2 linked regions of the Archangium violaceum genome follow. The protein of the gene in region 1 interacts with the protein of each later gene in a pairwise test. Links are inferred from orthologs where the notes say so. Each region holds a gene or a part of one and is shown on either strand. Other genes may lie near its edges. The genes, in order: nusG and rho.

Evidence for each region.
Region 2: the proteins of nusG (region 1) and rho interact in binary tests that used the Escherichia coli proteins (3 or more experiments, as listed by UniProt). The link is inferred for Archangium violaceum from one-to-one orthologs.

The regions. Positions count from the first base shown.
Region 1 is NZ_CP069338.1:11,232,715-11,248,358, forward strand. What follows is about bases 1-2,876. They hold nusG (transcription termination/antitermination protein NusG), read right to left. Parts: upstream 1,772-2,876; coding sequence 1,229-1,771; downstream 1-1,228. Other genes in these bases: rplA (50S ribosomal protein L1), read right to left, coding at 1-642; rplK (50S ribosomal protein L11), read right to left, coding at 683-1,126; secE (preprotein translocase subunit SecE), read right to left, coding at 1,771-2,214; rpmG (50S ribosomal protein L33), read right to left, coding at 2,400-2,564; tuf (elongation factor Tu), read right to left, coding at 2,661-2,876. Outside these bases: more of tuf, read right to left, coding at 2,877-3,851; 23S rRNA (guanosine(2251)-2'-O)-methyltransferase RlmB, read right to left, coding at 4,424-5,263; JQX13_RS47540 (protein-disulfide reductase DsbD family protein), read right to left, coding at 5,270-5,719; JQX13_RS47545 (ATP-grasp domain-containing protein), read right to left, coding at 5,794-6,756; adventurous gliding motility lipoprotein CglB, read right to left, coding at 6,823-8,067; JQX13_RS47555 (DsrE family protein), read right to left, coding at 8,193-8,585; JQX13_RS47560 (HEAT repeat domain-containing protein), read left to right, coding at 8,705-9,343; JQX13_RS47565 (HAD family hydrolase), read left to right, coding at 9,380-10,084; JQX13_RS47570 (hypothetical protein), read left to right, coding at 10,167-11,303; ATP-dependent helicase HrpB, read left to right, coding at 11,342-13,906; JQX13_RS47580 (GNAT family N-acetyltransferase), read right to left, coding at 13,986-14,459; JQX13_RS47585 (hypothetical protein), read left to right, coding at 14,712-15,644. UniProt on the Escherichia coli protein: Part of the processive rRNA transcription and antitermination complex (rrnTAC). The complex forms an RNA-chaperone ring around the RNA exit tunnel of RNA polymerase (RNAP).
Region 2 is NZ_CP069338.1:6,539,471-6,550,360, reverse strand. The notes cover bases 1,235-4,232. They hold rho (transcription termination factor Rho), read right to left. Parts: upstream 3,546-4,232; coding sequence 1,923-3,545; downstream 1,235-1,922. Other genes in these bases: ligA (NAD-dependent DNA ligase LigA), read left to right, coding at 3,855-4,232; JQX13_RS28025 (hypothetical protein), read right to left, coding at 1,585-1,899; JQX13_RS28030 (AI-2E family transporter), read left to right, coding at 1,235-1,560. Outside these bases: JQX13_RS28035 (hypothetical protein), read left to right, coding at 1-343; more of JQX13_RS28030, read left to right, coding at 376-1,234; more of ligA, read left to right, coding at 4,233-5,882; JQX13_RS28010 (acylphosphatase), read left to right, coding at 5,897-6,181; JQX13_RS28005 (DUF3052 family protein), read left to right, coding at 6,178-6,627; JQX13_RS28000 (Rne/Rng family ribonuclease), read left to right, coding at 7,170-9,851; JQX13_RS27995 (YhjD/YihY/BrkB family envelope integrity protein), read left to right, coding at 9,963-10,890. UniProt on the Escherichia coli protein: Facilitates transcription termination by a mechanism that involves Rho binding to the nascent RNA, activation of Rho's RNA-dependent ATPase activity, and release of the mRNA from the DNA template.

The sequences.
Region 1 (15,644 bases):
GCCCTTGAGGTAGACGCCCTTGGCGGTGGCCGGCTTGAGCTTCATCACCAGGTCCACCAGGGTGTTGAAGTTCTCCTGGAGCTTCTCCGGAGCGAAGGAGGTCTTGCCGAGCTTGGCGTGGACGATGCCCGCCTTCTCGGCGCGGAACTCCACCTTACCGCCCTTGGCATCCCGGACGGCCTTGGCCACGTCCATGGTCACCGTGCCCACCTTGGGGTTGGGCATGAGGCCGCGGGGACCGAGCACCTTACCAAGCCGGCCGACCACGCCCATCATGTCCGGGGTTGCGATGACGGTGTCGAACTCGAGGAAGCCACCCTCGATCCGCTTGGCCAGGTCGTCGCCGCCGACCACGTCGGCGCCGGCCCCCTCGGCCTCGGTGGCGCGCTCGCCCTTGGCGAACACGGCCACGCGCACCGTGGCACCGGTGCCGTGCGGGAGGACCACGGCGCCACGGACCATCTGGTCCGCGTGCTTCGGGTCCACGCCGAGGTTGAGCGCCACCTCGACGGTCTGGTCGAACTTGGTGCCGCGCAGGCCCGAGGTCTCCTTCAGGAGCTGGAAGCCATCGGCGATGCTGTAGCGCTTGTTGCGGTCCACCTTCGTGGCGGCGGCGCGAAACTTCTTACCGGTCTGAGGCATGTTGAAAATCCTCTTCTAGAAAAGGTGAAGGTGGAGAAGGTCAGACGACGTCGATGCCCATGGAACGCGCGGTGCCCGCGATGGTGCGCATGGCGGCGTCCAGGGAACCAGCGGTCGTATCCTCGATCTTCTTCCGGGCGATCTCCTCGAGCTGCTTCTGGGTGATCTGCCCCACCTTCTCCTTGCCCGGCTTCTTGGCGCCCGAGCCCTTCTTCTTCTCGGTGTGCAGGCCCGCCGCCTTCTTGATGAGGACGGCGGCCGGCGGGGTCTTCAGGATGAAGGTGAAGGAACGGTCCTGATACACGGTGATGATCACCGGGATGATCAGACCTTCCTTGGCCTCCGCCTGGGTCTTGGCGTTGAACTGCTTGCAGAACTCCATGATGTTCACGCCCTGCTGACCGAGCGCGGGGCCGATCGGCGGAGCGGGGTTCGCCTTGCCGGCGGGGATCTGCAGCTTGACCTGACCTGTGACCTTCTTCATCTGCTGACAACTGCCTTTCGAAATGGTGGTTCCCACGGGCCGCTTGACGGGCGACCCTCCCACCCTGGGTATCCCCGAGCGCTCGTGCGCCAGGGAAGACTGCTAGCCGGTGGTCTTCTCCACCTGCATGAAATCGAGCTCCACGGGAGTCGCGCGACCGAAGATGCTCACGAGCACCTTCACGCGACCCTTCTCCGCGTTGACCTCTTCCACCGTGCCGTTGAAGTTGGCGAAGGGGCCATCGATGACCCGGACGGTGTCGCCGTCGGAGAACTGCACCTTGGGCTTGGGCTTGAGCGTGCCCTCGGAGATCTGCGAGGTGAGCCGTGCCACCTCCGCGTCCGAGATGGGCGTGGGCTGCTGGTTCTGCGCCGCACCGGGGAAACCGGTGATCTTCGGCGTGTTCTTCACCAGGTGCCAGGAGCGGTCATTCAGCTCCATCTGCACGAAGATGTAACCTGGGAAGAACTTGCGCCGGGACGTCTTCTTCTCGCCCTTCACCATCTCGACGACCTGTTCCATGGGAATCAGGATTTCGCCGAACAGGTCCTGCAACCCCTCGAGCCGGATCCGCTCCTCCAGGCTCTTCTTCGCCTGGTTCTCGAAGTTCGAGTAGGTGTGGACCACGTACCATTTCATCGCCATTACAGCTTCCCCCAGATGGCGGGTATCCACTCAACCATAAGGTTGTAGGCGAGGGTGTCGATACAGAAGAGGAGGACGGCCGCCACCACGGAGGCGACGATGACCGCCATGGTCGACGCCTTGGTCTCCGCCCAGGACGGCCAGGTGACCTTCATCAACTCGGAGGCGACGTCCAGCGAGAGCGAATGGGTCTTAGGGTTCAGGTAGCCCCCCACCACGATGCCCGCGGCAAGCAGGAAGCCCACCAACGTGGAGACCTGCCAGTCGACACCATCGATGATGACGGGATCGCTCCAACCCGCCCGGGCCCAGATGAGGCCACAGACGTGCTCCAGGAAGAGCGCGAAGATGAGACCCGCGATGAGGAAGAAGATGACCACGAGCCGCTTCGGATCCATGCCGGAACGGTTCGCTTGCTGGCTGGCCTCGGATGCCGCTGCCATGATTCCTCGCTGACTTGCTTGATGCCGGAAAACACAGGGACCCCCGGTACCTGGGTACCGAGGGTCCCTGCAACTGAACAATTGGCAGGCCAGGAGGGATTCGAACCCCCAACACGCGGATTTGGAGACCGCTGCTCTACCGTTGGAGCTACTGGCCTAGAGAACACCCGACCACAACAACAGAACTAGACCTTACCTTCCTTATGGACGGTGTGCTTCCGGTCGCGGGGGCAGAACTTGCTCAGCTCGAGCTTGTCCTGGCTCTTCCGCTTGTTCTTGGTGGTGTAGTAGTTCCGCTCCTTGCACACCGTGCACTCGAGCGAAATGATGCTGCGATTACCCTTGGGCATGACTTGAACTCGATAGACACGAGGGGAAAGCTGCTTATCACAGCTCCCCCTCGGGGTTGAGCGCCAAGAGGGGCGGACCAGGAGCCCGCCCGCTCACTAGGCGATGATCTCGGCCACGACGCCGGCGCCCACGGTGCGGCCACCCTCGCGGACGGCGAAGCGGAGCTCCTTCTCCATGGCCACGGGGGTGATCAACTCCACCTCGATGGCGATGTTGTCGCCCGGCATCACCATCTCGACGTTCTCGGGCAGCTTCACCGTGCCCGTCACGTCCGTGGTGCGGAAGTAGAACTGCGGCCGGTAGCCCTTGAAGAACGGCGTGTGACGGCCACCCTCTTCCTTCGTGAGCACGTAGATCTGCGCCTTGAACTTGGTGTGCGGGGTGATGGAGCCCGGCTTGGCGAGCACCTGACCACGCTCCAGGTCCTCACGCTTCAGACCACGCAGCAGCGCGCCGATGTTGTCGCCCGCCATGCCCTCGTCCAGCAGCTTGCGGAACATCTCCACGCCCGTGACGACCGTCTTCTGCGTGGGGCGGATACCGACAATCTCGATTTCCTCGCCCACCTTCACCCTGCCGCGCTCCACGCGGCCGGTGGCCACCGTACCGCGGCCGGCGATGGAGAACACGTCCTCCACCGGCATCAGGAAGGGCTTGTCCGTCGCGCGCTGCGGGGTGGGGATGTACTTGTCCACCGCCTCCATCAGCTTGAGGATGGCCGGCTCGCCGATCTCCGAGGTGTCACCCTCGAGCGCCTTGAGGGCGCTGCCGGGGACGATGGGGATCTCGTCGCCAGGGAAGTCGTACTTCTTGAGCAGGTCGCGGACCTCCATCTCCACGAGCTCGCGCAGCTCGGGGTCGTCCAGCATGTCGACCTTGTTCAGGAAGACCACGATGTAGGGCACGCCGACCTGGCGGGCGAGCAGGATGTGCTCGCGCGTCTGGGGCATCGGGCCGTCGGCGGCGGAGACCACCAGGATGGCGCCGTCCATCTGCGCCGCGCCCGTGATCATGTTCTTGACGTAGTCGGCGTGGCCCGGGCAGTCGACGTGGGCATAGTGCCGGTTGGTCGTCTGGTACTCCACGTGCGCCGTGGAGATGGTGATACCGCGCTCACGCTCCTCGGGGGCCTTGTCGATCTGGTCGTACGCGAGGAAGGTCGCGCCGCCGGTCTTCGCCAGCACCTTCGTGATGGCCGCCGTCAGGGACGTCTTGCCGTGGTCAACGTGGCCGATGGTGCCGATGTTGACGTGCGGCTTAGTTCTTTCGAACTTTTCCTTGGACATAACGCTCCTCGAAAAATGGAGCCCTGAACCAGGATTGAACTGGTGACCTCATCCTTACCAAGGATGCGCTCTGCCAACTGAGCTATCAGGGCTTGTATCTGCGACTACAACAACTGGAGCGGGAAATGGGACTCGAACCCACGACATTCAGCTTGGAAGGCTGACGCTCTACCAACTGAGCTATTCCCGCGATTCCGATGGAGGGGGTTGGATTCGAACCAACGAAGGCGTAGAGCCGGCAGATTTACAGTCTGCTCCCTTTGGCCACTTGGGTACCCCTCCGAAACCGCTATCCTCAACTACCGTAAAACCGTTGTTTCTTCCTACTGCTTTTTTGCCCCGGGCCCTCATCCGCGGCCCCGTTCCTCTTGGCCGGCGGCGGGACTTGAACCCGCGACCTACTGATTACAAATCAGTTGCTCTACCGACTGAGCTACACCGGCGTCCAGCAACTCCGGCTGCATCCCCTACCCCATCCGCCTCCTCGCCGGAACCGTCAACCACCCGTCCCGTCGAGGCGCGCCCTTTTAGAAGTCCCCGCCGTCCAAGTCAAGCGGTTTGATCCGGCTGATTCAACTTCCGGCACCGGGACGTGACATCCCCCGCTGCCGGGCGGCCTCGTATAGCAGAATCGCCGCGGAAACGGACGCATTCAAGGAACCGACCTGACCCAGCATTGGAATCCTGAGGCGGAAATCACAGTGCTCCAGGACTCCCTGGCGCACGCCTGCTCCCTCGGCCCCCACGACCAACGCCAATGGCCCGTCCAGCCGGGCGCCCCACAGGGGCTCGTTCGAGTGGGGATCCGCCGCAGCGATCCATACCCCGGCCTCCTTCAACTCCTCCAACGTCCGGGACAGGTTGGTCACCCTCGCGATGGGACAGTGCTCCACCGCCCCCGCCGAGGCCTTGGCCACCACTCCCGTCACCGGCACCGCCCGATCCTTGGCGATGACCACCCCATGTGCCCCCAGCGCGTGCGCCGAGCGGACGATGGCCCCGAAGTTGTGCGGATCCTGGATGCCGTCCAGCACCACCAACAGCGGCGGACGACCGCTCGCCTCGGCCGCCTCCAACAGGTCCGGTAGGTCCGCGTACTCGAAGCCCCGCAGCTCGGCCACCACCCCCTGGTGCACCCCACCATCGGCCATCACCGCCAGGCGCTCCCGCGGCACCCGCTCCACCCGGATGCCCGCGTCCTTCGCGCGGCTGAAGATCTCCGCCGCCGCCTTCGCGGCGAGCTGCCCCTCGGTGATGAACAGGCGCTCCACCCGCTCCGCGTGCGCCCGGAGCGACTCGAGGACCGGGTTCACTCCGTAGACGTAGCGCTGCTCGGCGCGCTCGCGTTCACCCCCGCGCTCGCGACCCCCACGCTCCCCCCGCTCACTTCCCCTGGATGAACGCTGGCGCACCACGGGCTAGAGGACCTCGACGGGCAGGGAGAACGTCTTCTGCTGCCGGGCACAGAGCTGCTCCGAGCAGATGAAGAAGGTGAGCTTCGCCTCCAGCGTGCCCTTGCCGGCCGCCGTGGCCTTGAACGGTACCTCGAAGCGCGGGTCCACGAACTGCTGCCCCGCCGCCTTCTTCGTCACCGAATCCTTCAGCGCCAGCTTCTCCTGGGTGGGCGTCAGTTGCGTTCCCTTGAGCTCCAGCTTCAGCGGCGCCTCGTCCGACACATGCGCCCCCTGCTTGCTCTTGATGGACAGCACGAACATGCCCTGCTCTCCCGCCTTCACCTTCGTGGAGGTCCCCTCCGTGCTCACCTCGTAGAGGGTCGTGGGGTCCACCTGGCCCTCGGCGTGGGCGTGGGTGCAGGCGAGAGCCACCACCGCGGCGGCCAGGGAGGTGATGCGTCGGACGTGCAGCATGGTTCGTTCTCCTCTGCAGAGTCAGCGGCCTCCCTATATCACCGCCCCTCCGCCCCCCGGCGTCCTCTTTCTTCTCACGCCTCGCCCGCGCTGGCCTTGGCAGCCCGCTTGCGCCGGGAGGGAATCATCGGCTCGGGCTCGGGCAGGCCCACCCTCGGTCCCCCAGCCGCCAGCTCCTCGGCTCGCTGGATGATGATGCTGGCCAGGTCCAACCCCGTGGCCGCCTCCATCTCCGGGAGCGCCGGCGAGCTGTTGACCTCGAACACCTTCGGCTTCCCCTCCGGCACGGCCAGCAGGTCCACCGCCGCCACTTCCAGCCCCACCAGCGAGGCCGTCTTCTCCGCCGCCAGGCGCTGGGGCTCCGTCAGCTCGATGCCCTCCAGACGCGCGCCCCGGTTCAGTGTGTAGGAGAGGCGTCCGAACCTGGGCCGGCGCCGCACGGCCGCCACCGCATGGCCTCCCACCACCAACACCCGCACGTCCTGCCCGGTGTTCTGCACGTACTGCTGGACGACCAGGTTGTGCCCCAGCCCCAAAATGGCCTCGAGAGCCGCCTCCAACGACTGGAGGCTCTCGCACACCATCACCCCGTGCTTCTCCTGGCCCTGCAGCAGTTTCACCAGCACCGGCACGCCGCCCACCAGGCCCACCATGGCCTTCAGGTCCGCCGCGTCACGCGCCATCACCGTCGCCGGAATGTCGATGCCGTGCGCCGACAACAACTGCAGCGAGCGCAGCTTGTTGCGTGACTCGGCGATCGCCCGCGCCGTGTTCACCAGTGGAACCCCGCACATGGCGAACTGGTTCACCACCGCCAGGCCGTAGTTGTTGATGGACTGCGCGATGCGCGGGATGACCACGTCGCACAGGGACAGCTTGCGGCGCCGGTAGTAGAGGTTGGCGCGCTGTCCATCCAGGTGCATCTCCACCCGGACCGGGTTGAGCACACGCACCTGGTGCCCTCTCGCGCGCCCGGCCTCGGCCAGTCGCTTGGTGGACGAAATGGAGGCGGAGCGCGAGAGGATGGTGATCTTCATGGGCGGCCAGGGCGGGCGCCGGAGACATAGCCCCACCCCTTCACCGCGTAAAGCCGCCCCTGGGGACTACCGCCGCTGAACGGCGCGCACCTCGATATCCACGGGCGAGGACGGCGTGGAGTTCTTGATGCGCTCGCACGTGGCGCCCGCGAAGGAGATGCCCTCCTCCGTCAGGCTCCAGGTGTCAGCCCCCGATGCGAGGCGCTCCTTGTTGACGTAGACCACCACCAGTTCCTGCGAGGTCGGGCGCTCGGAGGCATCGAAGGTCAGCAGGCAGGGATCCTTCACCAGGATCTTCCCGCTGATGTCCCGCAGGGCCGCGACCAGATCCGCCCTGTTGGCCGCCTGGAAGAACTGGCGCTTGCAGAGGCCATTTTCGCACGTGTCACCGTCACCCGTGCCGCAATCCGAGTTCTGCGCACACTTGCGCTTGAAACCGCCCGCCACGGCCATGGCGTTGAGCGTCTCAGCGCCCTTTTGCCCCGAGGTGCTGGAGGATTCGAAGTCCGCGCCGAAGCCGATGACGATGGTCTGGATCCCCTTGGAGCCCAGCTCCTTCACCGCCGCCACCGAGGCATCATCGTCGAGGCAGCCGATCTGCTTGGCGGAAGCGGCCTCACAACTCTGCAGGGTGCAGAAGCACTGCGGATAAGGCGTCGGATGGGCCGAGTTGCAGTTGGGAAGACCGTCCGTGAGCAGCAGCACGAAGTCGTCACGATCCGCCGTCTGCAGCTCGCTGAGCCCACCCATGAACTTGAGGCTCTGGCCGGTGGGCGTACCACCCGCGGGCGTCGGCTCACCCGTGGACGAGGAGTTCTTGATCTTGAAGATCTCCGCCTTCACCTCCTCGGCCTTGTTTCCGAGCGAGGCCTCGTCCTCGACGCCATCGGCGGGAAGATCGACGCTGATCGTGGACGTGGAGCCACACGAGGCATCCGCCGGGTAGGTGGCGAGCCCGAAACGCGCGAGGGTGCCACTGCTGTCGAGGAAGTCCCGCATCGCGGCCTGCAGCTCGCTCCAGCGCGTGGGGCAGGTGGCCGTGTTGCACGGACGCGTCTGGCCACAGAGCTCGCCGGCCACCATGCAGTCCGAATCCGACGGGTCCACCGGATCCTTCATCGAGCCGGACTTGTCCACCAGCAGCATCAGGTTCGGCTTGGCCGCCCGCGCCTCGATATACCGCGTCTCCGTCGTCTGGGAAATGGCGAGCGGATCCACCGGCTCGAAGTCATAGGTCTGGCAACCGGTGGCGAGAACACCACCGAAGGTGCCCAGCACGAGGGCGCTCAGGAAGGTCAGCTTGGCGCGCATAGATTGATTTCGCTCCGCGGAAACAGGCACGGGGCTTCCCCCGCGCCTACCAGGGTCCGGCCCCGAAAGTTCGCCGAGGATACCCTCTCCGGCGCACCCACGGCCAGCATCAACTCCAGGCCTACCTAGAGGGCAAGGGTGCGTGCTGTGGCCGTCAATCTCCACAACGACGCCAGTCCCATCACCTCGTCCAGCGTCCCCCGAAGCTCCTCCGGCGCGTATCCACAGATTCTTACCGTGGTGTCGCACGCCACGAGCTTCGCCCCCAGTGCCCGCGCCTCCTCCAACATGCGTGCCGGAGTGGACACTCCGAGCCCCTCCGCCCGTGCACTTTCCGACAGCTCCTTCTCACTGTGCGGCAGACCGAAACGGCCTCGCACCAGCGCCCGCAGTGCGTCGAAGGCGAAGACGAAGTACACCTCGTCCCCCATCGCCGCCGCGGTCTTGCCCATCGAGGCGGCCTGGTACGCAGGCTCGTAGGTGGCGTGCTGTAGGAAGAAGAAGACGCGTCCGGCCATGGGCGCGCGACAATACAAGAATCCACTTTCAGCAAAAGGCACTCGGGGTGCGTCGAATCCTCCCGCGTCTCCGGCCTATAACGGGGCCCCGTCGAAGGTCCGTACGAGGGAGCTCCCCCATGCCATTCTCCCCCCAGTCCGTTCCCGCTCGCGCCGCCTCGCGCTCCCGCGGATGGCGCGCCGCCCTGGTCCCCACGTGCGCGCTCGCCACGTTGCTCCTGACGGGGCCTTCCCCCCTGGGCGAGGCCGCCGCGGTCAGGATGCCCCCCTCCGCGCCCCAGCCCCGCGCAACGGTCCGTGAGGAGATCCTCCGCCTGCTCGAGAGCCCCGAGTCCCTCCCCCGCGCCGCGGACTGGGCCCCGCTCGGACCCGAAGCACTCTCCGAATTGCTCGGGCTCGCCAGCAACCCCTCCACCCCCGAGCTCCAACGCACCCGCGCCGTCGCCGCCATCGCCGTGGTGGAGAACCCCGAGGCCACCCAGCGCCTCCAGCGACTCCTGCTCAGCCAGACCACCCCAGACTCCGTGCGCGCCGCCGCCACGCTCGCCCTCGGCCGCCGCGCGGGGCTCGAGGCCTTCCCCCTGCTGACCCCACTCCTCTCCGATCGCAGCGAGCATGTTCGCGCAACCGCCGCCCAGACCCTCGGACGGATGGGCGGCACCGAGGCCCGCAAGGTCCTGGAGGAACGGTTGCCCTTCGAGGAGACCCTCGCCGTCCGCGAGGCGATCCAGCAGGGGCTCAGCTACATCGAGCCCTAGGACGTGGGGCTCGCATCGGAGCGGAGCTTTCGTTAGATGGGGGCCATGCGCCCCACCGTGCTCCTCTTCGACATCGATGGCACCCTCGTCACCACCGGAGGCGCCGGTCGACGCTCCCTCGCACTCGCCTTCGAGCGCCTCCACGGCCGCCGCGATGCCTGTGACTCCTTCAGCCTGTCCGGCATGACCGACCGCGCCATCGTCCGCAAGGCGCTCGACATCATCGGCGTCCCCCCCACCCCCGAGGCCATCACCGCCGTCATCGACACCTACCTCCAGTACCTCGCCCAGGAGGTCCCCCTCGTCGATGAGCGCGACTACCGCCTCCACCCCGGCATGCGCGAGGCCGTCGACGCCGCCCTGTCCCGCCAGGGCTTCGCCGTGGGGCTCGGCACCGGCAACGTGCGCGAGGGTGCCCGCATCAAGCTCGAGCGCGTCCGCATCCACGACCGCTTCTCCTTCGGGGGCTTCGGCTGCGACCACGAGGACCGCGTCGAGCTCATCCGCCATGGCGCCCGCAGCGGCGCCGCCCTGCTCCGCGTCCCCGTCGAGGAGTGCCGCGTCGTCGTCATCGGCGATACCCCCAAGGACATCGCCGCCGCCCAGGGCATCGGCGCCACCAGCATCGGCGTGGGGACCGGCAATTTCACCCCCGAGGCCCTGCTCGCCTCCGGCGCCACCTATGCCTTCCCCGACTTCACCGCCCGCGAAGCGCTCGCCGCCCTGCTCGACGGGCGCTGAACCGGGTTCGCTCTTCCGGTAACGCTCCGTCCCGGGTGTGCTATCTCGGCCGTCCCGCCCGGACCCGAGGAGGCCCCACCCCATGTCGTTGTCCACCCTCGAAGCCTACGATCTCGTCCGTTTCGCCGAGGCCTTCGACTCGCGCCTCGCCGCCGCCGATGAGCTGCTCGCGGGCCGCCCGGGTCTGGAGCGCGAGAAGGAGTGGCTGGCCACCGCCGTACAGCTCATCCGCACCGAGCGCGCCCCCGCCGCCTCCATCCTGGAGAAGGTGCGCGACCTGCCCGAGCTCGAGGAGGTCCGCGAGGAGTTCGCCTTCAACCTCCAGAACGTCTGGGTCGACAGCCTGGAGAAGCTCCACGCCGGCATCACCTTCTGCGCCAGCAGCCGCTCCCCCGTCATCGAGGCCCTCTTCCCCCACCTCAAGTTCCCCCAGCTGCGCCGCGCCTCCCGCGAGACCCTCCAGGAGTTCGTCGCCAGCTACGAGCGCCGCCTCAAGTCCTCCTACGTCTCCCGCATCCTCGCCCGCGACGACTTCTCCTTCGTCCGCCCCGTGCTGAACCAGGTGGCCACCGCCTACGCCCACTGGCAGTCCTGCTTCGCCCCCGTTCAGCTCCCCCATGAGCAGGCCGCGCCCCTCCGCGCCGAGCTCATCGCCCTGGGCAAGCGCCTGGACATCGCCCTGCGCCAGGCCCGGTGCCTCGCCGAGGCCGCCCTCGCCCCCCTCCCGGAGGCCTTCGAGAACTCCGGTCTCGCCGCCAAGCCGCGCAAGCGCGCCGGTCGCGGGCTGCCGATCCCGGACTCGACCGAGGTGGCCCCTCCCGAGGCCGGTGCCCCCGAGGCCGAGGTCGTGGACCCCACTCCTCTCGAGTCCAACTCCGTCGAGCCCAGTGCCGCGGAGCTGGCCGAGCTCGCCGCGCTCTCCGGGTCCGCACCGCCCTCGGAGCCGGGTTCCTCCGAGGCCCCTCCCGAGGCCGGTGCCCCCGAGATCGCCGCCGCGGCTCCGGCTTCGGAGGCCCAGCCGGCTTCCGAGCCACCGCCCGCTCCTCCTGCCGCCGAGCCTCCTGCCGCCGAGCCTCCTGCCGCCGAGGCCTCGGCTCCAGAGGCCGCACCCGATCCCGAGGCGAAGCCCACCCCGGAGGCGAGGTCCGCTCCCAAGGTGGCCGGCAAGCGCGGACGCAAGAAGAGCGAGCCCAAGTCCACCACCTCGGAGTCGACCTGAAAGCCGGGGCCTCGCGCCCCCGTTAAGAGGAATCGGCCATGGCCGACGTCGCCCTTCCCATCGATCCGCTCCTGCCCGAGATCGTCTCCACCCTGCGTGGCGCGAGCTCGCTCGTCCTGGAAGCCCCTCCCGGCGCCGGCAAGACGACCCGCGTGCCCCGTGCCCTGCTCGAGGCCGGCCTCGGTCAGGGCAAGGAGATCGTCGTCCTCCAGCCCCGCCGCCTCCCCACCCGGCTCGCCGCCCAGCGCGTCTCCGAGGAGATCGGCGAGCGCGTGGGCGAGACCGTCGGCTACCAGGTCCGTTTCGAGGACGTCCGCGGCCCCAAGACGCGCCTCTCCTTCGTCACCGAGGGCGTGCTCGGCCGGCGTCTCCTCTCCGATCCCACCCTGCGCGACGTGGGCGTCGTCGTGCTCGATGAGTTCCACGAGCGCCACCTCTCCGCCGACATCTCGCTCGCCCTCCTCCGCCGCCTCCAGCAGGGCCCCCGGCGCGACCTGAAGATCGTGGTCATGTCCGCCACGCTCGAGGCCGCTCCCATCAGCGCCTACCTCGACCACTGCCCCACCCTGCGCTCCGAGGGCCGCCGCTTCGACGTCAGCCTCGAGTACCTCCCCACCGCCGATGACCGCTACCTCGATGCCCAGGTGCTCTCCGGCATCAAGCGGCTCCATGCCAACGGCCTCGACGGCGACGTGCTCGTGTTCCTCCCCGGCGCCGGGGAGATCCGCCGCGCCCGGGAGACCTGCGCCGAGTTCGCCGAACGTCACGGCATCGACCTGCTCCCCCTCCACGGCGACCTGCCCCCCGCCGAGCAGGACCGCGCCGTGCGCCGCAGCTCGCGCCGGAAGATCATCCTCTCCACCAACGTCGCGGAGACCTCCGTCACCATCGACGGGGTCGCCGCCGTCATCGATTCCGGACTGGCCCGCGTGGCCTCGCACTCGCCCTGGTCCGGGCTGCCCATCCTCAAGCTCGCCAAGGTGAGCCGCGCCTCCGCCACCCAGCGCGCCGGCCGCGCCGGCCGTACCCGCTCCGGCCACTGTCTCCGCCTCTACACCCAGCACGACTTCGACGGCCGCCCCGAGCAGGACGCCCCCGAAATCCGCCGCATGGACCTGGCCGAGACCGTGCTCGCCCTGCGCGCCTCGGGCATCAAGGACCTGGCCTCCTTCCCCTTCTTCGAGCCCCCTCCGGCCGCCTCGCTCGAAGCCGCGGAAACGCTCCTGCGCCGCCTGGGCGCCGTCGCCTCCGATGGCTCCGTGACGGACATCGGCCAGCGGCTCCTTCGCTTCCCCCTCCACCCACGCCAGGCCCGCATCATCGCCGAGGGCGAACGGCGCGGCGTCGGCGCGGACGCGGCCCTGCTCGCCGCCCTCGTCGGTGAGCGTGACATCCGCCGCGAGGCTCGCACCAACCTCTCCGGACCGGGCCGGGCCGCCAACGTCGTCGCCGGGCCCTCGGATCTGCTGGAGCTGCTCGAGCGCTTCCGCGAGGCCGAGCGCGCCAACTTCTCCTCCGGCCGCGTCCAGTCGCTCTCCCTGGAGCAGGGCGCCGTGCAGGCCGTGGATCGCGTCCAGCGCCAGCTCCGGCGCGCCGTGCGCGAGCAGGGGCAGCGGCCCTCCCGTCCCGAGGACGTGGAACAGGCGCTGATGCTCAGCGCGCTCGCCGGCTACCCGGACCGCGTGGCCCGCCGCCGCAAGCCCCGCGCCCCCGACCTCCTGCTCTTCGGCGGCGGCACCGCGCAGCTCTCCGAGGTCAGCGTCGTCCAGGAGCCCGATCTGATGATCGCCGTGGACGCAGAGGAGCGCCCCGGCCGTGGCGTCATCATCCGCCTCGCCAGCGCCGTCGAGCCCGAGTGGCTCCTCGACCTGTACCCCGACGCACTGGAGGAGGTGGATGCCCTCCAGTGGAACCCCGCCTCCAAGCGCGTCGAGCGCATCACCCGCCTGTCCTACGGCAACCTCGTCCTCGAGGAGACCCGTACGCCCGCTCCGCCCTCCGAGGAGGCCGCGCGCGTGCTCGTGGAACAGGCCCTCGCCGCCGGACCTGGCCGCTTCGCCGACCCCGAGGCCCTCCAGCAATGGCGCACCCGTGTCGCCCTGCTCGCCCAGGCCTTCCCCGAGGCTGGCTTCCCCACCGTGGACGACGCGTTCATGCGCGACTCGCTCGCGTCCCTGTGCGCCGGCGCCCGGAGCTTCGCGGACCTCGAAGGCGTCTCACTCCTCGACGCGCTCTACTCCCGGCTCACCTCCGAGCAGGCCCGCCTCCTCTCCAACCACGCCCCCGAGAAGGTCTCCCTCCCCGGTGGGCGCACCGCCAAGGTCCACTACGAGCCCGGCAAGCCCCCTTGGGTCGAGTCCCGGCTCCAGGACTTCTTCGGTATGGCCCAGGGGCCCAGTGTGTGCGCCGGGCGGGTTCCGCTCGTGCTCCACCTGCTCGCGCCCAACATGCGGGCCGTCCAGGTGACCACGGACCTCGCGGGCTTCTGGGAGCGGCACTACCCCTCCATCCGCAAGGAGCTGTGCCGGAAGTACCCGAAGCACAGCTGGCCCGAGGACCCGCGCCACGCGCAGACCCCGGCCGAGCGCGGCCGACGGATTTGAGGGGGTACGGCGGGGTTCAACCCGGGGGCTTCGATACCCTCACCCCGTCCCTCTCCCAGGGGGAGAGGGGTGAGTGGGGCTACAGCTTCTTGCGCATCTCCAGGTGGTCGATGCCCGCTTCCTTGAAGACCTCGCCCAGCACTTCGTAGCCCTGCTTCTTGTAGAACTCGAGTGCGTACAACTGTGAGTGAAGCATGATGCCGTTCACTCCCCGACGCCGCGCCTCGTCCTCCAGCGTCGTCAGGAGCATCGCGCCCACCCGGGCCTTCCGGTGCGCCTGCAGCACCGCCATTCGTCCGATCTGCGCCCACACCCCGGACTCTCCGGGTGGCGGCTCTGGTAACATCACCAGACGCCCCGTCCCGATGGCGTGCCCACCCTGAAAGGCCAGCACGTGGTACGCCTTCGCATCCTCGGCGTCCCGCTCGATGCCTTCGGGCACGTGCTGCTCTTCGATGAACACCACCTCGCGGATGGCGAGCGCCTGCCACAACTCAGCTTCGTTCTTGATCTGAGCGATGGTGACCGGCTGGGGATTCTCCGCGTTCGACATGACGCCAAGCAAGGTACACAAATCCCGGCGGCTCAAACAGACGAAAAGGCATACCGACGCATCGGACGCTCCCATGGAGCAGGACCCACCATGCAGGCTGCCAGGCGTCCGCCCCCCGCTCGCCCCGGGGCGTCCTACCTCGGGGGCCACTTCGCCATCGTACCCGTCACGTCCTCCCCGTTTTCGCCGCCGCGCACGTTCTCCGCGTCTCCCCGGAGAGCCCGGCTCCCCGGCGTGGTAACTTCCGGCGCGATGCGATCCGCTCTCCTCGCACTCGCCCTCTGCCTCGTCTCCCTCCCCGCCGCGGCCCAGCCCGAGGTCTTCTTCGGCTCCGGCAACGACGTCCCCAACATCAAGGAGGAGGACTTCGACCGCCGCTTCCTCAAGACCGGCATCAACCAGGCCCTCGTCCAGGGGACGAAGGATCCGAACTGCGCCCAGCTCCTCGGGGGGCTGCTCACGCTGCTCGGAGAGACCGCGCCCCTGCTCCACAAGCGCGACGAGAACTTCTACCTGGACCCCCTGCTCGTCGAGGCGCTCAACACGCAGCTCAGCACCCCGCGCTTCCAGGCCAACGTGTACCTGGTGGCCATGGTGCGGCGCGTGCTGATCGACCGCAAGCTCTCCCCCAAATGGTTCCAGACGGCGGCCGCCCTCGGGCCCGTGGTGCTCACCATCGACGTGGGCAAGCTGCGCTTCCTCTCCGAGGGACTGCAGCCCATCGACAGCTTCTTCCTCACCCTGCCCGCCCTGCGTGACCGCTACGAGATCGAGGTCCGCCGCGCCAACGCCACCGCCGCCCGCTCCGCCGAGAAGATGTTCCGCGAGAGCTACCTCGACCGGCAGGTGGCCTTCGGGGGCCTGGAGCTGATCGATCTGAGCGTGGAGCAGCCGAAAAAGAAGAAGAAGAAGTCCAAGAAGCGCGGGAGCGAGCCCCTCGAGGAGGCGCCCGAGGTGCCCACGGCCGTGGCCCGGATGGTGTGGTACCCGCCCGATCCCAACGCCGGAGAGATCAACGTCTTCGGCACGCCCAAGAAGCGCCCCGTGGTCAACATCACCGCGCGGCTCGCGCCCCAGCAGTACCTGGATCTGAGCCGCATCCCCAAGGGCACCCAGTTGATGGTCCGCGGACGCTTCTGGGGCTTCAAGAAGGCGGTGGAGGAGGTGGAGCTGCGCGACGCGCTC
Region 2 (10,890 bases), 4.7 Mb from region 1 along the record:
GCAGGAGATCGATCTCGAGGTGGGAGGACAGTTCGCCCCCCTCTTCACCGAGCCGACCCCGCGCCCGGCCCGCGCCGTGTATGACGAGGCGCTGCGGCTGTCGCGCTGGGAGCTGGCCCGGGAGCACGACGCCTACGACGACTACATGCGCAACAAGCGCTACCTGGAGCGGGGCCTGGCACCGACGGACCGGCTCACCCTGCTCTTCCTGAACCGGTGGCTCGTCGACCAGATGCTGGGCCTGGGTGAGTCCACGGAGGGTCGCGTGAACCGCCGGCTCATGTTGCAATGCCTCGACCGACTGGAGGCCCGCATGCGGGTACTCCAGACGCCCTTCTCTTGAGACCGAACGGTCCCTCTGCCATAAGCCGCGCCATGCTCCAGCCCCACGAGCTCGAAATTCCGGCGGAACAACGCCGCAAGCGTCTCTACATCCTCGCGGGGCTATGGCTGACCGTCGCCGTCATCCTGGCCCTGTTCCACTCGGTGCTGCTGCCCTTCGCGAGCGCCGCGCTGATCGCCTACCTGGTGCACCCGCTGGTGACGCGCATCACCCGCGTCCAGGTTCGAGGTAGGAACATCCCGCGCTGGGTGGGCATCCTGCTCATCTACGCCCTCTTCTTCCTGGCGGTGTACCTGTTCTTCATCGCCATGGTGCCGCAGCTCTACAGCGAGCTGGCCCGCATCAGCCGGGATGGGGTGACGTTCCTCAACTCGCTCACGCCCGAGCGCGTGCACGTGCTCGCCGACCGCGCCGAGGACTGGCTGCGCGCCAACGGCATCCCGGTGGCCATCGCCACGTCCGAGGACATCCGCAACGGCGTGCCCACCTCGGGCCTGTCGTTGGATCTGGAGAAGACGATCCAGGACATCGCCGCGAGCCTGACGGCCCTCACGCGCGAGCACATGGGCGACATCGTCACCGTGTCGCGCAACATCATCACGTCGGTGCTCGCCGGCGTGTTCATGATGTTCTTCATCCTGATGGTGGCGGCGTTCTTCTCCATCGATGCGCACGCCATCGTGCGCTACTTCACCAGCCTGGTGCCGGTCGAGTACGGCAACGACGCGCAGCTGCTGCTCGAGCGCATCGACCGCTCGCTGTCCGGCGTGGTGCGCGGCCAGGTGACGATCTGCCTCGTCAACGGCGCGCTCACCTTCGTGGGGCTGCTGCTGTTCGGGGTGAAGTTCGCCTTCCTGCTGGCCACGGTGGCCACGGTCTTCAGCCTCATCCCCATCTTCGGCACCATCCTCAGCTCGGTGCCCATCGTGCTCATCGCGCTGGCGGACGGCTTCCAGAAGGGCTTCGCCATCCTGCTGTGGATCATCGGCATCCACGCGCTGGAGGCGTACTTCCTCAACCCGAAGATCATGGGCTCGGCGGCGCGCATCCACCCGGTCATCGTGGCCTTCAGCCTGATCGCCGGGGAGAAGATGTTCGGCCTGGTGGGCGCGCTCTTCGCGGTGCCGGTGGCCTCCCTCGTGGTGGCCTGCTTCGACTACGCCCGCATCAAGGCCCAGCCCACGCTGGGCGAGGTGAAGCTGGAGCAGCCGAAGTAGGCAGCCGGAGGAGAAGGCGCGGGCTCAGCCCTGGCAGGCGGCCTCGCAGCGCGAGTCCCGGCAGAAGACGTAGCAGCGCCCGCAGTCGAGCCCATTCTGCGGGCAGGTCCCCGGGCACCGCACGGCGCTGCAGTCGGGCCCGTCCTCCACGTGGGTGGGGTTGGTGCCCAGGCCGCAGCAGTCGTTGCCCGTGCAATCCGCGTCCGTGTAGCAGATGCGGTTGGACAACGGTGCCGGGCTGTCACCGAAGTCCGGTTCGACCGGGCCGCACCCGGTGGTCATCGCGAGCACCGCCCCCACGACGAGGGCGGCGAGTGAAGCAGAGCGGGTGCGGCGCATGGGTCGATGCTCCCCTACCGGTCCTACCGGTTCATCGAGCCGAGGAATTCGGCGTTCGACGCGGTCGGACGCATATGCTTGAGCACGAATTCCATCGCGTCGATCGGCGTGAACGGGTGCAGTACCTGACGAAGCGCGGTGATGCGGATGAGGTCCGCCGGGGGCAGCAGCAGCTCCTCCTTGCGCGTACCGGACTTGTTGATGTCGAGCGTCGGGAAGATGCGCTTCTCCATCAACTTGCGGTCCAGGACGATTTCCGAGTTACCGGTGCCCTTGAACTCCTCGAAGATGACCTCGTCCATGCGGCTGCCGGTGTCGATGAGCGCGGTGCCGATGATGGTGAGGCTGCCACCCTCCTCGATGTTGCGCGCGGCGCCGAAGAAGCGCTTGGGCTTGTGCAGCGCGTTGGCGTCCACACCACCGGACAGAATCTTGCCCGAGGCCGGCACCACCGTGTTGTAGGCGCGCGCCAGACGGGTGATGGAGTCCAGGAGGATGCACACGTCGTACTTCTGCTCGACCAGGCGCTTGGCCTTGTCGATGACCATCTCCGCCACCTGCACGTGACGCGTGGCCGGCTCGTCGAAGGTGGAGCTCACCACCTCGCCGCGCACGTTGCGCTCCATGTCCGTCACTTCCTCGGGGCGCTCGTCCACGAGCAGCACGATGAGGTAGACGTCCGGGTGGTTCTTCGAGATGGCGTGCGCGATGTTCTGCAGCAGCACCGTCTTACCGGCCTTCGGAGGCGCCACGATGAGGCAGCGCTGGCCCAGGCCGATGGGGCAGAACAGGTCGATGATGCGCGTCGTCATCTCCGAGCCCTCGTGCTCCAGCTTGAGCTTGCGGGTCGGATAGAGCGGCGTGAGGTTGTCGAAGAGGATGCGCTCGCGCGTGGCCTCGGACAGCGGGTCCGCGAAGTTGACCTTGTCCACCTTCTGCAGCGCGAAGAAGCGCTCGCCCTCGCGCGGCTGGCGGATGGGGCCCGTCACCGTGTCGCCCGGGCGCAGGTTGAAGCGGCGCACCTGCGACGGCGACACGTAGATGTCGTCCGGGCTCGGCTGGTAGTCGCTGTCCGCGCTGCGCAGGAAGCCGAAGCCGTCGCTGAGCAGCTCCATCACGCCCTCGGCGTGCACCTCGAACTTCTTGTCCGCGATGCCCGACAGCAGCGAGAAGATGAGATCCTGCTTCTTCAGGCCCTGGTAGCCCTCGACACCGAAGTCGTGGGCCATCTTCGCCAGGTCGGTGATCTTCATCCGCTTCAGGTCATTGAGCTTGATGACCTGCATGGGAGCGCCATCGCGCGTCACCTCGGTGACCACGGGCGCCTCGGAGGGCTCGGGAGCGGAGGGCTCGGGAGCGGAGGGCTCCTCGTGCGCCTCGTGCGCGCGGACCTCCTGGTACTCTTCATCTCTCACGGGATGAGAGGGGAGCGGCGTCAGCACCGGGCGCGGCGTCTCGGCGACCGAGAGGGACTCGGACTCGGACTCGGTGTCCTCTTCCCGACGGCTCGTCGCCCGGCGGCGCGAAGGCTTCTCGGTGTCGTCCCGGTCCACGACCTTGGCCCGCGTCGTCCGACGCTTGGGCTTCTCTTCAACTTCTACGACTGAATCCAGGAGCTTCTCTTTGGGGGAACGGGCTTTGGCCATGATTGAAGGGGGGAGGTGCTGGTTGGGCGCCGGGGGGGCGCGCACAGGAATGTCGTGGGAGATGTCCGTGGGGTACGCGGGACGCGAACCACCCTCAGGGCGACACCCGGGATCCCTTCTTGCCGGGACCTCGCGGGTGATGGAACCTTGTACTGGGAAGAGATGGCGCGTGAGGGTGCGACAACGGCCCTCATGAGCCGATGCAAGAGGTTATTGACCACCTCCTGAGCTGTCAAGGCATCCTCGCTACCTGCCCAGCCAGGCAACCGACACCCCGAATTTTCCAGTCCAGCCGCCGAGCCCGTATCCGTGAACGCCTCGAAGACCGCCGACGCCACCCGAATCGAGCAGCTCCGCAAGGAGCTGGCCCACCACAACTACCGTTACTACGTGCTCGACTCGCCGGAGGTTAGCGACGCGGAATACGACCGGCTCATGCGGGAGCTGCAGGACCTGGAGTCCCGCCACCCGGACCTCATCACCGTGGACTCGCCGACCCAAAGGGTGGGCGGGGCCGCGGCCGAGAAGTTCGAGAAGGTGGTCCACCGCGTCCCGATGCTCTCGTTGGCAAACGTCTTCAACGACGAAGAGCTTTCCGATTTCGACGAGCGGATCCGCCGCCAGACAGGACTCGCGCAGGTCGCCTATGTGTGCGAGCCCAAGCTCGACGGCCTGGCCATCACCCTGCACTTCGAGCACGGACGCTTCGCCCGGGGCGCCACCCGCGGCGACGGCACCGAGGGCGAGGACGTCAGCGCCAACCTTCGCACCATCCGCAGCCTTCCCATGGAGCTGCTCCCCCAGAACGGGGTGGAAGTGCCCGGCGGCCTCGAGGTGCGGGGCGAGGTCTTCATTTCCAAGAAGGACTTCAAGAAGCTCAACGACAAGCGCGAGGAGGAGGGCGAGCCGCTCTTCGCCAACCCGCGCAACGCCGCCGCCGGCAGCCTGCGGCAGCTGGACCCGCGCATCACCGCCTCGCGCCCGCTCTCCCTCTATCTGTACGAGTGCGTGCCCGGCGAGGGAGTACCCGCCTTCGGCTCGCACACGGAGAAGCTCGAGTACCTCAAGTCGCTCGGGTTGCCGGTGAACCGGTACGTACGCGTGGAGAGCGTGGAGGGGGTGCGCGAGCAGTACCGCAAGTCCGTCGAGGGCCGCCATGCCCTGCCCTTCGAGGTGGACGGCATGGTGGTGAAGGTGGACGAGGAGGACCTGCGCCAGCGGCTGGGGCAGATTTCGAAGAGCCCGCGCTGGGCGGTGGCCTACAAGTTCCCGCCCGAGGAGGAGGCGACGCTCGTCGAGGACATCCAGGTGTACGTGGGCCGTACGGGCGCGCTCACCCCGGTGGCGCACCTCAAGCCGGTGAAGGTGGGCGGCGTCACCGTGAGCCGCGCCACCCTGCACAACGAGGACGAGCTGCGCCGCAAGGACGTGCGCAAGGGCGACACCGTCTTCATCCGCCGCGCCGGTGACGTCATCCCCGAAATCGTGAAGGTGGTGGAGTCCAAGCGGCCGGCGGATGCCCAGCCCTTCGTCTTCCCCACCGAGTGCCCCGTCTGCCACGCGGCCGCCGTGAAGGACGACGAGGGCGCCATCATCCGCTGCACCGGCGCCACCTGCCCCGCGCAGATGGTGGAGAAGGTGCGCCACTTCGCCTCGCGCACGGCCATGGACATCGACGGCCTGGGCGAGAAGCTGGCCGGCCAGCTGGTGGAGACGGGCCTGGTGAAGACCTTCGCGGACCTCTACCACCTCACCCGGGGCAAGCTCCTGGAGCTGGAGCGCATGGGCGAGAAGAGCGCCGACAACCTGCTCGCCAACATCGAGCGCTCCAAGCAGACCACCCAGCCCCGCTTCCTCTACGCGCTCGGCATCCGCCACGTGGGCGAGGCCACCGCCAAGACGCTCGCCGAGGCCTTCCCGGACGTGCGCCAGCTCTACGAGGCCAGCCTCGAGGACATCACCCGCGTCAAGGACGTGGGCCCCACCATGGCCCAGGTCATCCACGCCTTCTTCCACGAGCCGCAGAACCGCGAGGCCATCGACGCGCTGCTCGCCGCGGGAGTCGCGCCGGCCGCGCCCCGCGTCGTGAAGACGGGCGTCTTCGCCGGCAAGACGGTGGTGCTCACCGGGGGCATGAGCGGGATGAGCCGCGACCAGGCGAAGGAGGAAATCGAACGCCGGGGGGGCAAGGTGTCTGGAAGTGTCTCGCGGAAGACTGACATGGTGGTGGCGGGCGAGGACGCCGGTAGCAAGCTGAAGAAGGCCCAGGAACTCGGGGTAAGAATCCTGGACGAGCAGGCCTTCCTGCAGCTGCTCCAGACGGACGCCAGAGGGTAAGGGGACGAGGCACCATGGACAGGCGGCGAGCAAGCCTCCGGATTCGAGGCAAGGTGCAAGGGGTGTTCTACAGGGAGAGCGCCCGCACCGAGGCCCTGCGTCTCGGACTGACGGGATGGGTGCGCAACCTCTCGGACGGTTCCGTGGAGGCGGTGGCCGAGGGCACGGCGGAGGCCCTGGATGCATTCGTGGCCTGGTGCCACCGGGGCCCCACCCAGGCCCGGGTAACGGAAGTGGAGCGCGCCGACTCGGAGGCGCGCGGGGAGTTCAGTACCTTCACCGTGGAGCGCAGCTCATGACTCCCTACGCGCTGGCTTCTCTGCCGGCCATGCTCGGCATCAAGACCGGCAGCAAGGTCTCCGTCATCAACCCACCCCGGGGCTTCGTCCAGAGGCTCAATCCCCTGCCGGATGGGGTGGAGTTCCTCATCACCGCCCAGACGGGGCTGGACGTCATCCTCTTCTTCACCCAGGACGCCCACGAGCTCGTCCAGCGCCTGCCGGCCCTCTCGCGCGCCATGGCCCTGACCGGGGGCATCTGGGTGTGCTGGCCCAGCGGCGAGGGCATCAAGACGGCCCTCTCCGAGGACTTCATCCGCCAGGCCGCGCTCGACATCGGGCTGGTGGACAACAAGATCTGCATCATCGACAGCACCTGGACCGGCCTGCGTCTGGTCCGCCGTCCGAGGGGCGGCCGGCTGGACAAACCGGAGAACCGGAAAAGGGCTCCGACGGCCCAGGCCTAGGCCCTGCAGGCTGACAGACGGCCGACATTTTCCATGTCTCGCCTTTACAGGTCTTATCAGGCGTGAAAACCTTTTGCCGTTTTCTGGGCTCGGGACGTTCCACCAGGGGTGGGGCGTTTGGGGTCCATGGATTCTAGATTTTGAGACGGGTGCGTTCCCGGCATACCAGGGCGCGCCGGCTGCACCGGGCCTCTGTCGCCCCCCCAAGGCGCCCGCGGATGGGCTCCGACCGGGTGTGGAAGGAAGAGGCCGGGCGGTACGAGCGCCAGGGCGGCCTCGAACGCTCGATTGGAAGCAAGTCCCCGCCCGGCAGGGTGCCGGACCATCGCGGGGCGATATGAACTCGGAGGAGCAGGTCGTGGTCCCCTCAACCCTCACCCGCGCGGAGACAGCCGGACCCCTCGGTCATGGGCCGTCCTCCACCTGTGTGCGCGGAAGAGACGGGGCCGCCTCTCCCCTCGCAGCGCGCTCGGAAGCGGGAGACGCCGTCGCCTCCCGTCCGCCGGAGCTCACGCATCCGCGCGCGCGCCCAGGATTCATCAATGAGCAGCATCCTCGTCATCAACGCGGCGGGCCGGGAGACCCGCGTGGCCCTGGTCGAAGGCGGCCACATCGCGGAGTTCTACCTCGAGCGTAAGAAGGACAAGGGGATCGTCGGAAACATCTACAAGGGCCGCGTCGTCCGGGTGCTCCCGGGGATGCAGGCGGCCTTCGTGGACATCGGACTCGAGAAGGCCGCGTTCCTCTACGTCAGTGACGTCGTCTACGACCCGGACTTCGCGCGCGCCCAGTTCGAGCTGACCGAGGGCGAGCACGACGAGGACACCCCGGACGTCCCCGAGGAGTCCGAGGCCGAGGCCGCCGAGGCCGCCCATGAGGCCGACGGTGCCGAGGTGGAGGCGGAGGTCCACGAGCAGCAGGCCCCTGGAGGCGGCGAGACGCCCCACCCCGTCGAGGAGCCCGCGCCACGCGTCGAGGAGCCCCGAGCCGAGCAGCCGGAGCGCCGCGCCGAGGAGCCCGCGCCCCAGGCCGAACAGCCGGAGCGTCGCGCCGAGGAGCCCGCGCCCCAGGCCGAACAACCGGAGCGTCGCGCCGAGGAGCCCGCCCCCACTGTCTCCACCGCAGCCGAGCCGGTGTCGGTGTCCGCCCCGTCCGAGGCGGTGAGCGTCCCCGTGGTGCCGGTGGCGCCCGTGGAGTCCGCTCCCGTGAGCGTGGCGGCCCAGGCGGCGCCGGAAGCCTCCGCGGCGATGCCCTCCACCGAGGGTTCGGTGGCCCTGGCGCTCCCGCCCGAGCCGGCTCCCATCACGCAGAGCGAGCCGGCCCCCGTGGCGCCTCCCGCCCAGGCCGAGGCCGCCCCGCAGCAGCGTCCCGAGACGGCCGCTGGCGAGCGCCGCGCCCCGCGCGAGAACCGCGAGGCCGCCCGTGAGGCCCGCGAGGCCCGCCGCGACCAGAAGGACCGTGGTGAGCGCGAGAAGGATCGGGAGAAGGACAAGTCCCGCAAGCAGCGCGAGGAGCAGCAGCGCAAGCGCGACGAGGACAAATCCAAGCCGCGCAAGACGGCCAAGATCGAGGAGTTGCTGAAGGTGGGCCAGGAGGTCGTGGTCCAGATCTCCAAGGACCCCATCGGCACCAAGGGCGCGCGCCTCACCTCGCACATCTCCATCCCGGGCCGTCACCTGGTCTTCATGCCCACCGTGGACCACGTGGGCATCAGCCGCCGCATCTCCAACGAGAAGGAGCGCAAGCGCCTGCGGGAGATTGTCGACCGGCTGCGCCCGCCCGGGACGGGCTTCATCGTGCGCACGGTGGCCGAGAACGTGCCGCAGGAGAAGCTCGAGAGCGACATCCGCTTCCTCATCGAGGTGTGGAACCAGGTGGTGCGCCGCAACGAGAAGCGCGGTGGCTCCGGCCTGCTGCACCCGGACCTGGACCTCATCCTGCGCGCCACGCGCGACCTCTTCGCCCACGACGTGGAGAAGCTGGTCGTGGATGACCGCGAGGAGTACGAGCGCATCCTCGGCTTCGTGAACGCGCAAGACCCGGCGCTCAAGGACCGGGTGGTGCTGCACGACTCCGATGAACCCATCTTCGACGCCTACGGCATCGAGCACGAGCTGCAGCGCGCCACCCAGCGCAAGGTGTGGCTCAAGAGCGGCGGCTACCTCATCATCGACCAGGCCGAGGCGCTCACCGCCATCGACGTCAACTCGGGCCGCTACGTCGGCAAGAAGAGCCTCGAGGAGACGATCACCAAGATCAACGTCGAGGCGGCCAAGGAGATCGTCTACCAGCTGCGGCTGCGCAACATCGGCGGCATCATCATCTGCGACTTCATCGACATGGAGAAGCCGCAGAACCGGGACAAGGTCTTCAAGTCGCTGCAGGAGGCTCTGGGCCGGGACAAGGCCAAGACGAACGTCCTGAAGATCTCCGAGCTGGGCCTGGTGGAGATGACGCGCAAGCGCGTGCGCGAGTCCATCGGCCGCATCCTCCACGAGGACTGCCCGTACTGCGACGGCAAGGGCTTCGTGAAGACGGCGACCACGGTGGCCTACGAAATCTTCGGGGAGATCCGCCGCGAGGCGCCGGGCTACAAGGACCCCACGCTGGTCATCAACTGCAACGCCGAGGTGGCGCGGCTGCTCCAGGGAGAGGAGCGTCAGGAGCTGCGGCACCTGATGGACCGCTACAACAAGTCCATCCAGGTGAAGGCGCAGCAGAACTACCACCGCGAGCAGTACGACATCTACGGACGCAGCGCGCAGGGCGGAGACCACAAGGTGGCCTCGTCGCCGGGCTCGGGAGATGGCGAGCTGTCGATGCAGCGCCGGCCGGAGAGCGGCGGTGGCGAGCGCGGCTTCCGCTCCGAGGGGGGCGGCCGTGACCGCGACCGGGGCGGCGAGCGGGGTGACCGGGGCGGCCGAGACCGCGAGCGGGGTGGCCGTGACCGCGACCGGGACCGGGACCGGGGCGGCGAGCGGGGCGAACGAGGTGGCCGGGACCGGGGCGGAGAGCGGGGCGAGCGAGGCGACCGGAGCGAGCGAGGCGACCGGGGTGGCCGAGACCGCGACCGCAACCGGGGTGAGCAGCGTCGGCCCGAGCAGCGCGAGGGACGTGGACAGCAGGCCCAGCAACAGCAGGCAACGGCTGGCGAGCAGGCTCCATCGGGAGGCACGCCTCCGACGTCGTCCGGAGGCAACAACGAGTCCGGCGGCAACTCCTGAGCCCCCCTCCCCTCTCCCTCTGGGAGAGGGACGGGGTGAGGGTATCTGACCCATCGTGGATGACCCACCGGGTCGCGAGCACCCTCCCCCACTGGCCGAGGCGCCCTGGCATTGGTTGGCATCCTCCAGAGACTGCGCGCTCGCGCACTCCAATGGGCCCGGAGCACCTGGGCTCCGCTGGAGCGCACCCGGGCGGGCCGCTTCGCGGCGGATACGCTGCTGGCGGTGCGCGGCCTGGCGCGAGGCTTCCTGGGTGAGAACATCCGCCTGAGGGCCGCGGCGCTCACCTACATCAGCGTCTTCTCCCTGGTTCCCCTGCTGACGGTGGTGCTGGCCCTGTTGGGCGCCTACCACCAGCAGACGGTCCAGCAGCGCCTGAGGGAGATCGTCTTCGCGGTGCTGGCCCCTGGCGTGCGTGAGGAGTCAGCGGCCTTCCTCGAGCGGTTCCTGGAACCGGGAAACACGACGGCCATCGGGAGCGCGGGATTCCTCGGTCTGCTCGTCTCGGCGGGCTCGCTGCTGCAGAACATCGACGTCTCGCTGAACGAAATCTGGGGCGTGAAGAACCATCGCCCGTGGGTGGTCCGGGCGCTCATCTACGCGGGGCTGCTGCTGTTGGGGCCCCTGATGCTGGCCATCTCGTTCGCGGGAACGAGCGTGGTGCGCTCCTTCCTGGAGGCCACCCACACGCCGCTCTTCCTGGGCCTCTTCGAGCTGCTGTTCAGTGCCCTGTCCCCGCTCACGGCGGTGGCGGGGCTCTCCCTGCTCTACTACGTGACGCCCAACACCCACCTGCGCTTCCGGTCGGCGCTGGCGGGCGGGATGGTGGCGGGCATGGCCTGGAGCGTGGCGCGGCACGTGTACACGGAGGCCGCCGCGTACAGCTTCCGCAACAACCCGCTCTACGCCTCGCTGGGTGCCCTGCCCATGTTCCTCGCGTGGCTGTATGTGGACTGGCTCCTCATCCTCATCGGAGCCCGCCTCTCCTACGCGGTGGAGCACGCCACCTTCCGGGACTCGCTGTGGGCCTTCGGCGCCC